Regions from separate parts of the Leuconostoc aquikimchii genome, predicted to be linked through region 1. Evidence: predicted binding sites of a transcription regulator. Region 1 holds the regulator's gene; the other holds the start of a gene.
What was found. Region 1 encodes HrcA, which represses chaperone genes, less so after heat shock. Its sites were predicted from a motif close to TTAGCACTCNNNNNNNNNGAGTGCTAA; they were not measured.
Positions count from the first base shown of each region.

Region 2: the regulator HrcA is predicted to act here: its motif matches at 5,807-5,833, upstream of AB3K24_RS08915 (ATP-dependent Clp protease ATP-binding subunit).

Region 1 covers NZ_JBFPER010000001.1:1,198,468-1,206,277, reverse strand. Annotated here, with positions in the region: gene rbfA (30S ribosome-binding factor RbfA) at 1-134, shown strand, start outside; gene AB3K24_RS06005 (aminotransferase class I/II-fold pyridoxal phosphate-dependent enzyme) at 232-1,410, shown strand; gene AB3K24_RS06000 (PTS sugar transporter subunit IIA) at 1,425-1,946, shown strand; gene truB (tRNA pseudouridine(55) synthase TruB) at 1,933-2,844, shown strand; gene ribF (riboflavin biosynthesis protein RibF) at 2,847-3,797, shown strand; gene hrcA (heat-inducible transcriptional repressor HrcA) at 3,928-4,956, shown strand; gene grpE (nucleotide exchange factor GrpE) at 4,974-5,534, shown strand; gene dnaK (molecular chaperone DnaK) at 5,637-7,481, shown strand; gene AB3K24_RS05970 (DnaJ C-terminal domain-containing protein) at 7,564-7,810, shown strand, end outside.
Region 2 covers NZ_JBFPER010000001.1:1,793,466-1,801,275, forward strand. Annotated here, with positions in the region: gene fusA (elongation factor G) at 1-1,270, opposite strand, end outside; gene rpsG (30S ribosomal protein S7) at 1,472-1,942, opposite strand; gene rpsL (30S ribosomal protein S12) at 1,958-2,371, opposite strand; gene AB3K24_RS08910 (prepilin peptidase) at 2,646-3,317, shown strand; gene AB3K24_RS08915 (ATP-dependent Clp protease ATP-binding subunit) at 3,330-5,804, opposite strand; gene prfB (peptide chain release factor 2) at 5,937-7,055, opposite strand; gene secA (preprotein translocase subunit SecA) at 7,169-7,810, opposite strand, start outside.

The DNA of each region.
Region 1 (7,810 bases):
GGTTGATTCGTAAAGAACTCGGCGCGCGCTTAACCGTTTACAAGACACCGGAATTAAAGTTTGTTCGTGATCAATCGGTTCAATATGGCAATCATATTGAAGATTTAATTCGCAAGTTGCATTCTGAAAATTAATAAATTATTCACAATTTTAACGCTACCTCTAAAGGGTAGCGTTTTTTGTGTTAAAATAGAATTACAATAATTTGATTAAAATAAGGAACTTAAAAAAATGACCAACTTTATACAATCGTTAAATCCAATAATTACTGAAATGGCACCGGATAAGTTACTGGGATTTCAAAAGACTGTGCGCGATATTCCAGGCATCTTAAAACTAACGCTGGGTGAACCAGGTTTTGCAGTAGATGAACGCATCAAAAAAGCCGCTATTGAAGCAATTACCAATGATCGCTCTCATTACGCTGAGAGTCAAGGTGAACAAAAACTACGGTTAGAAGCAGTTAAATATTTTAATAAACTTTACCATTTAAACTATCAAGGTGAAGAAAATGTCATTGCGACACTAGGCGTAAGTGAGGCAATTAATGTTGTTTTAAATACACTAATTGGCACAAATGAAGGGTTATTAATGCCTGAACCAACTTATGGGCCTTATTTCACATCACTAGATTTGGCACATGGCACAAAAATAGCAATTGATACAACGCCTAATCGGTTTAAATTGACACCAGAAATGGTTGACGAAGCGATAGCTCGCGCAACGGTTCCAGTACGTGCTATTTTAATGAATTATCCAGCAAATCCAACTGGTGTGACATATTCACGTCAAGAAGTAATTGCACTGGCAGAAACATTTAAAAAGCATAAAATTTGGGTCATCTCTGATGAAATTTATTCGTTATTAACATATGATCAAGCGCATGTATCTTTTGCAGAAATCATTCCGGAACAAACAGTTTACATTAACGGTTTATCCAAGTCTCATGCTATGACAGGATATCGTGTTGGGTTTATTTTAGGCGCTGCTGATGTGATAGCTGAAATGCAAAAAGTGCATGGTGCATTAACATTTGCTATTCCTACTTTTATTCAAGACGCTGCTCTCGTTGCTTTGCGCGATGTGAGTGACACACCGATTATCATGCGTGATGCATACAAGGCACGTCGTGATCGTATGTTACCACAATTACAGTCGTTGGGATTCGATGTCGTATCACCTGAAGGTGCATTTTATTTATTTGCCAAATTACCTGCTGATATAGGTGATGATGGTGATGAATTTGCATTGAAATTGGCTCAGGAGGGGAAAGTAGCAGTTATCCCAGGATCAGGATTTAGTGAAGTGGCAAAGGCATATATTCGGATCTCGTATGCGGCATCTGATGCTGATTTAGATGAAGGCATGCGACGATTGACAGCGTATGTCAATCAACTGCGCGGAAAATAATTAAGAGGCAATTTATGAGTTGGTGGCAAAATTTATTTAATCAAAGAAATAAGTATAATCGTGTTAGGACAACAGGACAACTGAATGCAATTCACGTTGCACGTCAGTCAGAGTTTCCTGTCGTTGTTGCGCCTGTGACAGGACAACTGCAAAAAATTGATGGTGATAGTGAGCAAATTCATAGTAAAAATGGCTTTGTGATGTTGCCTGATGGTAATAGCATTATGTCACCAGTAGCAGGCATTGTTATAACTTCTGATGAATATGCTGTTACGATTCAAAGTGTACAGCATGGCGTAGTGAAGGTTCAGTTACAAATGCGTAGTGAGGACATTAAGGGCGCACGGTTGGCGATGTATGGTAAAGGGCAACAATTACACGCTGGTGATTTAATTGGGAATACACACGCAGTGGATCACAATATCCGCGTCTATGTGTTATTTGAAGGCAACGTGATGCCGCGTGTAAATTATGGTGCTGTGTACGCTGGTCAAAGTATTTGGCAATACCAAGAGAACGCAAATGCAACAGAATAATGATAGTGTTGATGGTCTGATAGTCGTTAATAAACCACGTGGTATGACTTCTTTTGATGTTGTGGCTAAGGTTCGTCGTGCAATTGGTCAAAAGCGAGTGGGGCATGCTGGTACTTTAGATCCAAATGTTGATGGGGTGCTAGTCATCGCACTTGGAAAAGCAACAAAATTGGTCGATGAACTACAAGCTCGTCCTAAACGGTACATAGGTAGTATTACTTTTGGATTTGCAACTGAAACAGAAGATTTAGATGGTGCTGTGATATCAAAAATCAACATTGATGAGCCATTTGATGACGCTGCAATTGATGCTGCAATTGCTCATTTAAATGGTGCTATAAAACAAGTACCGCCCATGTTTTCGGCAGTCAAAGTTGGTGGTAAACGCTTGTATGAATATGCTAGAGCAGGAGAAATAGTCGAACGACCCGTTCGAGATGCTGTGATTTATAACTACAAACGTACTTCTGATGTTATTTATGACAATCAACAGCAGAAATTTAATTTTGAAGCAACGGTATCGAAGGGAACTTACATTCGTACTTTAGCAGTGGATACTGGGCGCCAGCTTGGTGTGCCGGCTACAATGACAAGTTTAACGCGTACAATGGGTAGTGGGATAACAATTGCGCAGGCGACAGATCTAGATAAAATTGTGACGAGTGAGCGAGCAGAATTACTAAAACTAATCATACCGATAAAGGATATACTGACGTGGCCGACAAAAGTGCTTTCAGATAGTGAATGGTTTGCGGTTAAAAATGGGCAAAAAATGACCCTATGGCCTGCGAGTGATACCTATTTACAACTTACTTATCATGATGACTTAAAGGCAGTGTATGCCTATAATAAGGAAGACAATGTCTGGCAATCACGTTATGTGTTTACGAATGAATAATAATGACTGATATAATTAAATTGCATTATCCAATTTTAAAAAAAATACAACCTGCACCAACGCAACAAGTCGTTGCCATGGGTTTTTTTGATGGCGTACACTTAGGACATCAAAAAGTGATCAAACAAGCTAAATACGAAGCGGATAAACTTGGTGTCCCACTGGCTGTGTTGACATATGATCCACATCCTATTGTTGTATTTAAGACGTTAGTCAATCCGTTACGTTACCTAACACCAACTGATCAAAAAGCAGCATTATTGGCTGATCTTGGTGTCAATACAATATATGTCATGCAATTCACATCGCAGCTGGCGAAACTACAACCACAGGAATTTGTAGATCAAGTTATTATGCGTTTAAATCCAATAACAGTTGTGGGTGGATTTGATCATATATATGGCGGCAATGTCACAACTGCAGATATGATTCATTTACCTCAGTATGCTAAAAATCGTTTTGATGTTGTTTCGGTGCCAGAACTTGATGATAATAACCAAAAAATTGGTTCGTCATTGATTCGTAAGGCGTTAGAAATAGGTGATATGGATATTGTTAATCGTCAACTTGGACGTGTTCATCAGACGACTGGTTTAGTCATGCATGGTGAGGCACGTGGCCGTGAACTGGGATTCCCAACAGTCAATATTAAAACACCAGAATTAGAGTGGCTGCCGACTATTGGCATTTATGCTGTTAAAATAATGGTAGGTGATTACTGGTATTTGGGCATGGCAAGTATTGGGCGTAATGTCACATTTGGTGATGCGCGTCCAATTACGGTCGAAATCAATATATTAGATTTTAGTCAAGAAATATACGGTGAAAATGTGACAATAAATTGGCATAATTATCTTCGAGGCGAGGTCAAGTTTAAGACTGTGACAGCATTAATAAGTCAACTAAAAAAAGATGAAATTGCTACAAGACAATACTTTGATGCACTTGACTAACGTTATGTGTATTTTTTTATTTTAGCACTCAAATAAAAGAGTGCTAAAAAGCTTGCGTTTTTTTGAAAATAGTGTATCATTATAAATGTTAGCAGTAAGAAACGTTGAGTGCTAAAACGGAGGTGATGGCATGCTGACAGAAAGACAAAAATTAATTCTAAGCGCCATCATTTATGAATACACACAGACGGCTCGTGCAGTTGGATCAAAGAGTCTTCAACAGCAACTTGATATTAAAGTGAGTTCTGCTACGATACGTAATGAAATGGCAACTTTGGAATCAGAAGCATTGATAAAAAAGTTGCACACATCTGCTGGTCGCATCCCATCTCGTGCAGGTTACCGGTATTATCTTGATAATTTAATGTTGGCACGTGCAGCAACGCAACAAGACATCGCTTTGGTTATGCAGTCGTTTCGTGGCAACTTTCATGAAATGGATGATTTGTTAGATGAATCGGCACGGACGTTATCCGAACTCACTGGTGCAACGGCACTTATTTTAAAACCTGAACGTTTGAATATTGTTGTATCAGGTTTTCGTTTAGTGCCATTAGAAAACCAGCTATTAATTGCTGTTCTAGTAACTAATGACGGTAAGGTAACGAGTCAAACTTTTAAGTTACCACGTGAATTAGCAGTTTCATCATTAGATAGTATGATTAAATATATCAATGATCGGATGAATGGCCGACCGGTGTTAGAAGTTTTGAAGATGATGCAGTCTGATGAATTGCCAACACAAATGAGTCGTATGATTAAAACACCAGCGGCATTTTTACAACTATTTGGTGATGTGCTAGCCAGGTCTATTGGCGATACAGTTCATATTGGTGGTCGTTTAAATGTGTTAGGCTTTAGTGATAATGATCAAGACACAAAAGAAGTTAAACGTCTCTTAGAGTTTTTGATTTCTGCTTCTGATGTGCGTCGCGTTGCAACGACCACGGCGCATCATGTGACTATTAAGATTGCTAAAGAAATTGACGAACCCTTGTTGAAGCCTTTTAGCTTAATTACAAGAGCATTTACCGTACCAAACCAAGGAGAAGGCGTAATTGCCTTACTAGGACCAATTCGCATGACATATGCACGCAATGTATTATTAATGGATGCATTTGGTGAGGCATTAAGTCAGAAAATGATTGAGTATACATAAACGAGGAGGTCACTCACGTGACAGATGAAACTAAAAACGAATTAAATAATGAAGAGATAGTAGAAAATGATGATGGCTTAGCAACTGAAAAAGTTGATGCTGTCGTAGAAGAAGCGGCCGATTCTCAGCAAGTAGCGCTTGATGAAGCCTTGAAACGCGTATCAGATTTAGAAGATCAATTACTGCGATCACAAGCTGAAATTCGAAACATGCAACAACGTCAAGCACGTGAAATTCAAAATGTACGTAAGTATGATGGCCAAAAGTTGGCTAGTGCAGTGTTACCGGCAGTTGATAATTTAGAACGCGCGTTACTGGTTGAATCGAAAGATGCGGTCGCGCAACAAATCAAAACTGGTGTTGAAATGACATTAAAAACGTTGGTACAAGCTTTAACTGACAATGGTATTTCCGCAACAGGTGAAGTTGGTGAAAATTTTGATCCAACAAAACATCAAGCGATTCAAAGTGTTTCTTCAGATAAAGTTGATTCAGATCAAATTGCATCTGTTTTGCAAAAAGGCTATATACTGCAAGATCGCGTACTACGTCCAGCAATGGTCGCAGTGGCAAAATGATTTTATTAGTACGAAATTAAAGATGTTACGGTGATTCAGCGAAACGCGCACTACACCTAAAAAAGACAAATTTAACTTAAAAAGCAAAGGAAGAATAAATTCATGTCAAAGATAATCGGTATTGATTTAGGTACGACAAACTCAGCAGTTGCTGTCCTTGAGGGTGGCGAACCAAAAATCATCACAAACCCAGACGGTGGTCGTACAACACCATCAGTTGTTTCATTTAAGAATGGCGAGAGCCAAGTTGGAGATGTTGCTAAGCGACAGGCTATTACAAATCCAGACACAGTTATCTCAATTAAGTCGCATATGGGAGAAGCTGGTTACAAAGTTAGTGCTGACGGTAAAGACTATACACCACAAGAAATTTCAGCAATGATTTTGCAATACATTAAAGGTTATGCTGAAGATTATTTAGGTGAAAAAGTTGACAAAGCTGTTATCACCGTACCGGCCTACTTTAATGATGCACAACGTCAAGCAACAAAAGACGCTGGTAAGATCGCTGGATTGGAAGTTGAACGTATTATTAACGAACCAACTGCAGCAGCTTTGGCATACGGCTTAGACAAGTTGGACAAGAATGAAAAGATTTTGGTTTATGATTTAGGTGGTGGTACATTTGATGTGTCTATCCTTGAATTAGGTGACGGTGTGTTTGAAGTTTTGTCAACCAATGGTGATACTCATCTTGGTGGTGATGACTTTGATAATGCAGTTATTGATTATCTTGCAGCACAGTTCAAATCTGATAATGGTGTTGATTTGAAGTCAGATAAGTTAGCATTGCAACGTTTGAAGGATGCTGCTGAATCAGCCAAGAAGACATTATCTTCAGCGACTGAAGCACAAATTGATTTGCCATTTATCGCATCAGGTGATCAAGGTCCTTTGCACTTGCAAACGTCATTGTCACGTGCTAAGTTTAATGAAATTACAGCTAGTTTGGTAAAGAAGGCTGAACAACCAGTTTTGAACGCATTAAAAGATGCAGGTTTGTCATTTTCAGATATCGATGAAGTTATTTTAAATGGTGGGTCAACACGTATTCCAGCTGTTCAAGATTCTGTTAAAAAGTTAACTGGTAAAGAACCTAACCATTCAATTAACCCCGATGAGGCAGTTGCTTTAGGTGCTGCTGTTCAAGGTGGTGTGATTACTGGTGATGTTAAGGATGTTGTCTTGTTAGATGTGACACCATTGTCACTTGGTATCGAAACAATGGGTGGTGTGTTCACAAAGTTAATCGACCGTAACACAACAATTCCAACATCAAAGTCTCAAGTATTCTCAACAGCTGCTGATAATCAGCCAGCTGTGGATATTCACGTGTTACAAGGTGAACGTTCAATGGCTACGGATAATAAGACACTTGGTCGTTTCCAATTGTCAGACATTCCTGCGGCACAACGTGGCGTACCACAAATTGAAGTAACATTTGATATTGACCGTAATGGTATTGTATCTGTTTCTGCTAAAGATTTAGGGACACAAAAAGAACAAAAAATCACTATCCAGGCCGCAGGCGGTTTGTCGGATGATGAAATTGAGCAAATGATGAATGATGCTAAGGCTAACGAAGAAGCTGATGCAAAAAAGAAAGAATCAGTTGATACACGTAACGAAGCTGATCAATTGATTTTCTCAACAGAAAAGACTTTGGAAGAAGTTGGCGATAAGTTGGGTGATGACGATAAGAAAGCCACACAAGAGGCATTAGAAGCTTTGAAAAAGTCTAAAGAAGATGCAGCAGCTGATGATGCTGACTTGACAGAGTTGAAGGCTAAGTCTGAAGAATTAGGTAAAGCAGCACAAGAATTGGCTATGAAATTGTATCAACAAGCAGCGCCACAAGAAGGTGCTGAAGGGGAAGCAAAGCCAGCCGATGATAACACTGTAGATGGTGATTTCGAAGAAGTTGATCCAGATAACAAAAAAGACTAATTTGATCTTTACTAATAAATATCAAGCGAACCGCATTCAATTGAGTGCGGTTCGTGTACATAATATTAAAAGGAGCGGGTAAGTGAATAATACAGAATTCTACGACCGTCTTGGTGTGGATAAAGGTGCCAGTCAAGATGATATTAAAAAAGCATACCGTAAACTATCAAAAAAATACCATCCAGATTTAAATCATGATGCTGGTGCTGAAGAGAAGTACAAAGAAGTACAAGAAGCTTTTGAAACTTTGGGTACTGAACAAAAACGGGCACAGTATGATCAATTTGGACCAGCAGGAGCTAATGGTGGCTTTGGTGGTCAAGGTGGGC
Region 2 (7,810 bases), 590 kb from region 1:
TTGGCTCAATAGCTAATTCAATAACTGGTTCTGGGAACTCCATTGATTCAAGAACCAATTGATGATCAACAGCTGTTAATGAATCACCAGTTGTGGTATTCTTCAAGCCAATAGCTGCAGCGATATCACCAGAGAACACTTCTTCAATTTCTGTACGTGATGTCGCATGCATTTGCAACAAACGACCAACACGTTCACGTGTATCCGAAGAAGTATTTTGTACGTATGAACCAGACTGTAAAGTACCAGTATAAACACGCATAAATGTCAAACGACCAACGAAAGGATCAGTCATGATCTTAAATGCTAAGGCAGCAAACGACTTGCTATCATCAGCAATCAAATCAATTTCTTCACCAGTCTTAGGATCGTTAGCAATATATGCCTTAACATCTAAAGGTCCTGGCAAATAATCAACAACAGCATCCAACATCATTTGGACACCCTTATCTTTATATGCTGAACCAGCAAGTACTGGATAGAACTGCAAAGCCAATGTTGCACGACGAACAGCAGCTTTCAATTCTGCAACTGAAATGTCTTCGCCTTCAAGATACTTTTCCATCAAGTCATCATCAACATCAGCAACAGCTTCAATCAATGTGTTACGCTTTTCCTCTGATAAATCTTTCAATTCTGCAGGGATATCGCGTGCTTCCCACTTTTCACCCAATTCATCAACTGGATAATAAGCTTCTTGTGTAATCAAGTCAATCACTGCTTCAAAGTCATCTTCAGCACCAATTGGCCATTGGATTGCTTCTGCATTAACTTGTAAACGTTCATGTATTGAGTCAACTGACATTTGGAAGTCAGCACCCATCTTGTCCATCTTGTTAACGAACACGATACGTGGCACATCATATGTTGTTGCCTGACGCCAAACAGTTTCAGTTTGTGGTTCAACACCTGCAGCGCCATCCAAAACAGCTACAGCACCATCCAAAACACGTAAGGCACGTTCAACTTCAATTGTGAAGTCCACGTGACCTGGTGTATCGATGATGTTAACACGGTAAGGCGTCTTTTCGAATTGGTCAAAGAAACCATGCCAAACAGCTGTTGTAGCAGCTGATTGGATCGTGATTCCACGTTCCTTTTCTTGTTCCATGAAATCCATTTGTGAAGCACCATCATGTGTTTCACCGATTTTGTGAATTTTACCTGTGTAGTACAAGATACGTTCCGTAGTTGTTGTCTTACCCGCATCAATGTGGGCCATGATACCAATGTTACGTGTACGTTCTAGTGGGTATTCACGTTTTGCCATTGTGAGTTATCTCCTGGTTTTGTTCTGTATGCAACAAAAAGCGACACAGAATTGTGTTCGCTTTTTGACGGTAAACACTGGCAGCGTATTACCGTCTACTCTCATTTTACGCTATTTATTGTGTTTGTGAATAATTAAATTCGTAACAATTATAAACAACGCTAATCACACACTACGTAATATGACATTACGTAGTAAGTTTTACCAACGATAGTGAGCAAATGCGCGGTTAGCTTCGGCCATCTTATGCGTATCTTCACGCTTCTTGACAGATGCACCAGTATCATTGGCTGCATCCATAATTTCTTTGGCCAAACGTTCGTCCATTGTATGTTCGTTACGCAAACGTGAATAGTTTACCAACCAACGTAGTCCTAATGTTGAACGACGGTCTGGACGGACTTCAATAGGCACTTGGTAGTTAGAACCACCAACACGGCGGGCCTTAACTTCCAAAACTGGCATAATGTTTTCCATGGCTTTTTCGAAAACTTCCAATGGTTCATTACCAGTAGATTCCTTAATACGATCAAAAGCATCGTACAAAATAGTTGAAGCTGTACCACGTTTACCATCAAGCATTAACTTGTTGATCAAACGTGAAACGAGTTTTGAATTGTAAATTGGGTCAGGTAAAACTTCCTGACGCTTAGTATAACCTTTACGTGGCATTAGTCAGTCTCCTTCTTACTTCTTTGGCGCCTTTGTGCCATATTTTGAACGTGATGTCATACGACCATCAACGCCCGCAGTATCCAATGCACCACGGATAACGTGGTAACGTACACCAGGCAAATCCTTAACACGTCCACCACGGATCAAAACAACCGAGTGTTCTTGCAAGTTATGTCCAATACCTGGAATATAGGCAGTCACTTCATACAAGTTTGAAAGACGCACACGAGCATACTTACGCAAAGCCGAGTTAGGCTTCTTAGGTGTCATTGTACCAACACGCGTGGCAACACCACGCTTTTGTGGTGCAACATTGTTTGTTGCTTTCTTTTTCATTGAATTATAGCCGAAGTTCAAAGCCGGTGACTTTGACTTAGTCACTAGTGACTTACGAGGCTTGCGAACTAATTGATTAATTGTAGGCATTCTACGATCTCCTTAAGATTTTTATTAATAACACAGTTCCAGGTGTATCATTATTGTACTTAAACAAAAATGACCACTGAAAATCTGCTGACAATTGCCTTTACAGCGCTATTCAGCACGTTGTGATGATATCACAGAACAGATTACTTAAAAGCACGTTCAATATAATACCAGATTGAGCATTATTGTCAATAGGTAACAACATACTTTATTTATTTTTGTTGCTTAGTTAATTATTTTTGTGCGTTTATCATTATTTTACGTATCATTCAGCATGGAAAACTTACTCATTATTATTTTAAATGCCGTTCTCGTATCAACCGTCATGTGCCTTGCTGACCGTGTAAACAATCATATTCATATTTTTGTTAAACGCTCATTTTGCATGCAATGTGGTCATTTTTTGCGCTGGTTTGATTTAATTCCTATATTATCGGCCGTATTAACTCGCGGTCGTTGCCGTTACTGCCACAATCATTATGGTGTGCATTACGCATATCTTGAATTCATTGGTACGATTATAGGTAGTTATTTATTTTCTGACCCTTTAACTTGGATAACAGCCTACTTATTGTTATTTCTTGCCTTAGAAGATTGGCACTCTGAAAGTATTCATGCAGATATTTTAATTCCCGGGATTATTTACTTATTTATTAGCAATTGGGGTGATCTAAAAATATTGACGACTTGTGCCATACTAATTATCAGTTTATTTCTAGTATACTATCGTCAAGTTATGGGTAGTGGTGATATTCCGGTACTGGTGTTGTTAGCGTTGACTACGACCTCACAGAGCTTTTCACTGACTTTACTTTTGGCTTCAATATCGGGGCTTCTATATCTTATGACACATCATGCTCGCCGTCTACCGTTTGTCCCATTTCTTTATTTTGGTTGGCTCGGTGCTATTTTATTTGAAAAAATCATTATATTTAATAGTTTATGAAAAAATTTAATATTATGCCTTCGTTGGTAATTTTTCAAGCGCCTTGATATTAATTTTAATGGCGCCATTTTTTGCACCAATTGTCACAGAACTTTCAGTCGTAATATTGCCGCGTAGCAATTCTTCGCTCAATACGTCTTCAATCTGAGTCTGCAAAGCCCGTCGTATTGGACGTGCGCCATATTCAGGATCAAATCCAGCGCTAGCAACAACATCAATTGCTGCGGGCGTTATTTTGACAGAAATTCCTTGCTCTGCCACACGTTGCAAAACTGATTGGCTCATCAATTTCACAATTTGATGTAATTCATCTTTTGTTAATGAATCAAAAACAACAGCCTCGTCCAAACGATTAATAAATTCTGGACGGAAGGTTTCCTTTAATGTTTCGCGGATTTTTTCAGCAACAGCCTCATTGTTATTCTTTAAATCAACGGCACCAAACCCCATTGACTTTTCATCACGTAAACGTGTAGCGCCCAGGTTAGACGTCATAATAATGATTGTATTTCTAAAATCAATTTTACGACCTTTCGAGTCCGTCAGGTAACCATCATCAAACACCTGCAACATGAGATTAAATATGTCTTGATGTGCTTTTTCTGCCTCATCTAATAAAACAACAGAATATGGATGATTTCGCACTTGTTCAGTTAATTGACCACCTTCATCATAACCAACATACCCTGGCGCTGAACCAACCAAACGTGAGGAAGACCATCTTTCCTGGTACTCAGACATATCAATTCGAATCATATTATCTTCACTACCAAACATAGCTTCAGCCAATGCTTTAGCTAACTCTGTCTTACCAACACCGGTTGGCCCTAAGAACATAAACGCACCAATTGGACGACTCGGATCCTTTAAGCCAGATCGCGCACGTCGAATTGCACGTGCGACAGCTGAGATGGCAGTTTTTTGTCCAATAACACGTTTACCCAAAACAGCTTCTAAGTTTACCAAGCGTTGTTGTTCACTTTTTTCAAGTTGTGTTAAAGGTACACCTGTTTGCTGTGAAATCACTTCACTAATATCTTCCGCTGAGACATGTAGATTATATTTGGGTTGATCATTATTTTCATCAACTGACAATTTTGCAGTCATTTTATCGATTTTTGTTTTTAACTTCATTTCTTCTGCACGCTGCTTGGCCGCTTCTTCAAAATTAAGCGCTGTAATTGCTTCATCCTTAGCAGCCGTCACTGCCACCAAACGTGCCTTACTTCGGCTCATTGGCGTTGGCTTATCAATTGCATCAATACGTACTTTTGCGCCTGCTTCATCCATCAAATCAATCGCTTTATCTGGCAAAAAACGATCGGTAATATAACGAGATGACAACTTAACTGCCGCTTCAATGGCTTCATCATCAATTTGAACCTGATGATGCGCTTCAAACTTGGGACGAATACCTGTTAATATTGCAATAGCATCCGCTTGTGTCGGTTCATTCACTGTGACCGGTGCAAAACGACGTTCCAATGCGGCATCAGATTCGACATACTTTTGATATTCATCAAAAGTTGTCGCACCTAATGTTTGCAATTCTCCTCGTGCTAAAGCTGGTTTCAAAATGTTGGAAGCATCAATTGCCCCCTCAGCACCACCCGCACCAATGAGTGTGTGTAATTCATCGATGAATAAAATAACATTACCATCTTGATAAATTTCATCAATGATTTTCTTTAATCGATCCTCAAATTCACCTCGGTATTTTGTTCCTGCGACCAATGATCCCATATCCAAAGCCATTAAACGCTTGTTTTTTAAAGTTGCCGGCACATCATCATTAACAATTTGTTGCGCTAAACCTTCAGCGATAGCTGTTTTCCCAACACCAGGTTCGCCAATTAGCACTGGGTTGTTTTTAGTACGACGAGATAATATTTGAACAACCCGTCGAACTTCTTTTGAACGACCAATAATTGGATCTAACTTCCCTTCTTTAGCCATTTGTGTCAAATCGCGGGCTAATCCATCCAAAGTTGGCGTCCCTTGTGTTTGTTGTTTATCACGTTGTTTCAATTGTTTGCGCACATCAGTGATGCCTAATTTGCGTAAAATAGCACGTTTCATGTCTTGTAAATTAGCATCTAAGGCAAGTAAAATACGTGATGACAAAATACTTTCATCCTGTAATAGTGCCAACAAAATATGCTCTGTGCCAACCTTTGGCTGTCCTAACGTACGTGCTTCCTCACCTGACTGACGTAAAATATCAGAGGCTTTTGGCGAATATGGCAAGTAACTATTTTTATCATAGCGTGTGGTCATACCGTATCCAGTAAAGTGTTCTATTTCTTCACGAATATCATCATCCGCCACATTAAATTGTCCAAGTATTTTACTGGCGATACCTTCCTTTTCAATAGCTAAGGCAAGTAATAAATGTTCTGTTCCCACGGCTTGATGTTTGAAATATTTAGATTGTTCTTGTGCTAAAACTAATACGTTTTGTGCACTTGGTGTATAGTTGGTATCCATATTTTGCCCTCCATTTATTAGGCAGTTAATGTCTAATGTTGACTTATATTATAGCGCATTACACGCACATTAGAAACTAATTTGTTTCATAATTCAAAAAGCCGAAACTAATTGTTTCGACCTTCACTCATTTTAATTTGGGTTTTTCAAACTTAATTGCCATTGTAGATAAGCATTTATAAAAGGATCTAAATCGCCATCTAATACTTGTTGTGGTTGATTAGTTTCATAGTCTGTTCGATGATCTTTGACCATTTGATATGGATGCAGCACGTACGAACGTATCTGAGATCCCCAGCCATTCTCTAATTTTTCACCTGTTAGTGCAGCACGCTCTGCCTCTTGCTTTTCCAGTTCGAGTTGGTATAGTTTACTTTTTAACAGACGCATGGCATATTCACGATTACCATACTGCGTACGATCTACTGTCGATGATACGACAATACCCGTTGGTTCATGAGTCAAACGCACACCAGTTGACACCTTGTTCACGTTTTGTCCACCGGCACCACCGGAACGGAAAACGTCCATTTTAACATCATCATCACGTACTTCTACTTCAATTGTGTCATCTAATTCTGGCATAACCTCGACACTCACGAAACTTGTGTGACGACGTCCCGCTGAATCAAAAGGTGAAATACGTACAAAGCGATGAACGCCTTTTTCACTACGCAAAAAGCCGAAAGCATTATGCCCAGTAATTTTAATCGTTGCACTATCAATACCAGCCTCATCACCAGAGTGATAATCTAAAACGTCAACTTGGAACCCATGTTGTTGTGCCCAACGTGTATACATACGATACAAGTTTGCACCCCAATCAGTTGACTCTGTGCCACCCGATCCTGGATGTACTTCTAAAATGGCATTATTGGCGTCATATGGTTCTGTTAACAACTGCTCTAAATTGTATGTTTCAATGTCCTTTTGTGCTTTAGCGACAGTTTCTTCAAGTTCTGCCACTACTTCAACATCAGTGTCATCTTCTGAGAGCATCTCAATTAACAACTCAATTTCTTCAGCTTGATTCGTTAAATTCAAAAATGAATCACGACGATTTTTTAATACGTTGTTTTCTTCAATTACTTTTTGTGCCTTGACGTTATCATCCCAAAAACCAGGCTCTGTCATACGATTTTCAAAGTCGGCAATTTCTTCTGTCAACGCTTCTAAATCTAATGTACCACGAAAGCGAGCGATATTTTCTTGAATATCTGCTGCAGCATGCTTTGCATCGATAATTTCCATTATTACTGTGTCCCTTCAAAACAAAAAAGTGTACTATGCTTGTTATCCTTAATGTTGCTTTCTTCAGCAGCAATCATTATGAGCGTCTACTAATAACAAACCATAACTATTGTTTACGCTTTCAAATTCTGACGGATTTCAGCCTTCATAAACGTTCGAGTTGCATCATATTCAACATCAACAATCATTTTATTAAAGTTTGTAAATGCTTCGTTTTGATACTCTATTAGTGGATTCAATTGGCCATAACCACGTAGTCCCACACCTTGTCTTAGACGGTCTAATGAATCAATATGATCCGTCCAGTGTTGATCAACAGCACGTAAAATAACAACTTTTTCAAATTCCAACATTTGATCTGGGTCGTATAGCTGTCCTTTTTTAACTTTATAATTTGTCTTGGATAAGTCCAACAATGTCGTCTGAATCTCGTCACGAGACAAGTCTTGTAACTGCTTCACCGTCACGTCACCATCACGGACTAGTGCATTATTTGCAAAAATAATGATTTGATCTAAATGCCACTCTGCTGTTTTTTTGCTTTTTGTCTGCGCGTCTACAACACGATTAATTGTCCGCTCAACCATGGGCATCAAGACCCACTCAAGGGACTTCTTTTCATCAATAACGATATCTCGTTGTTGATAAATAAGCTCTCGTTGTTCACGTACAACGTCATCATATTGCAAAACATTCTTACGTGTATCATAGTTATTACCTTCAACACGTTTTTGAGCTGATTCTACTGAACGTGT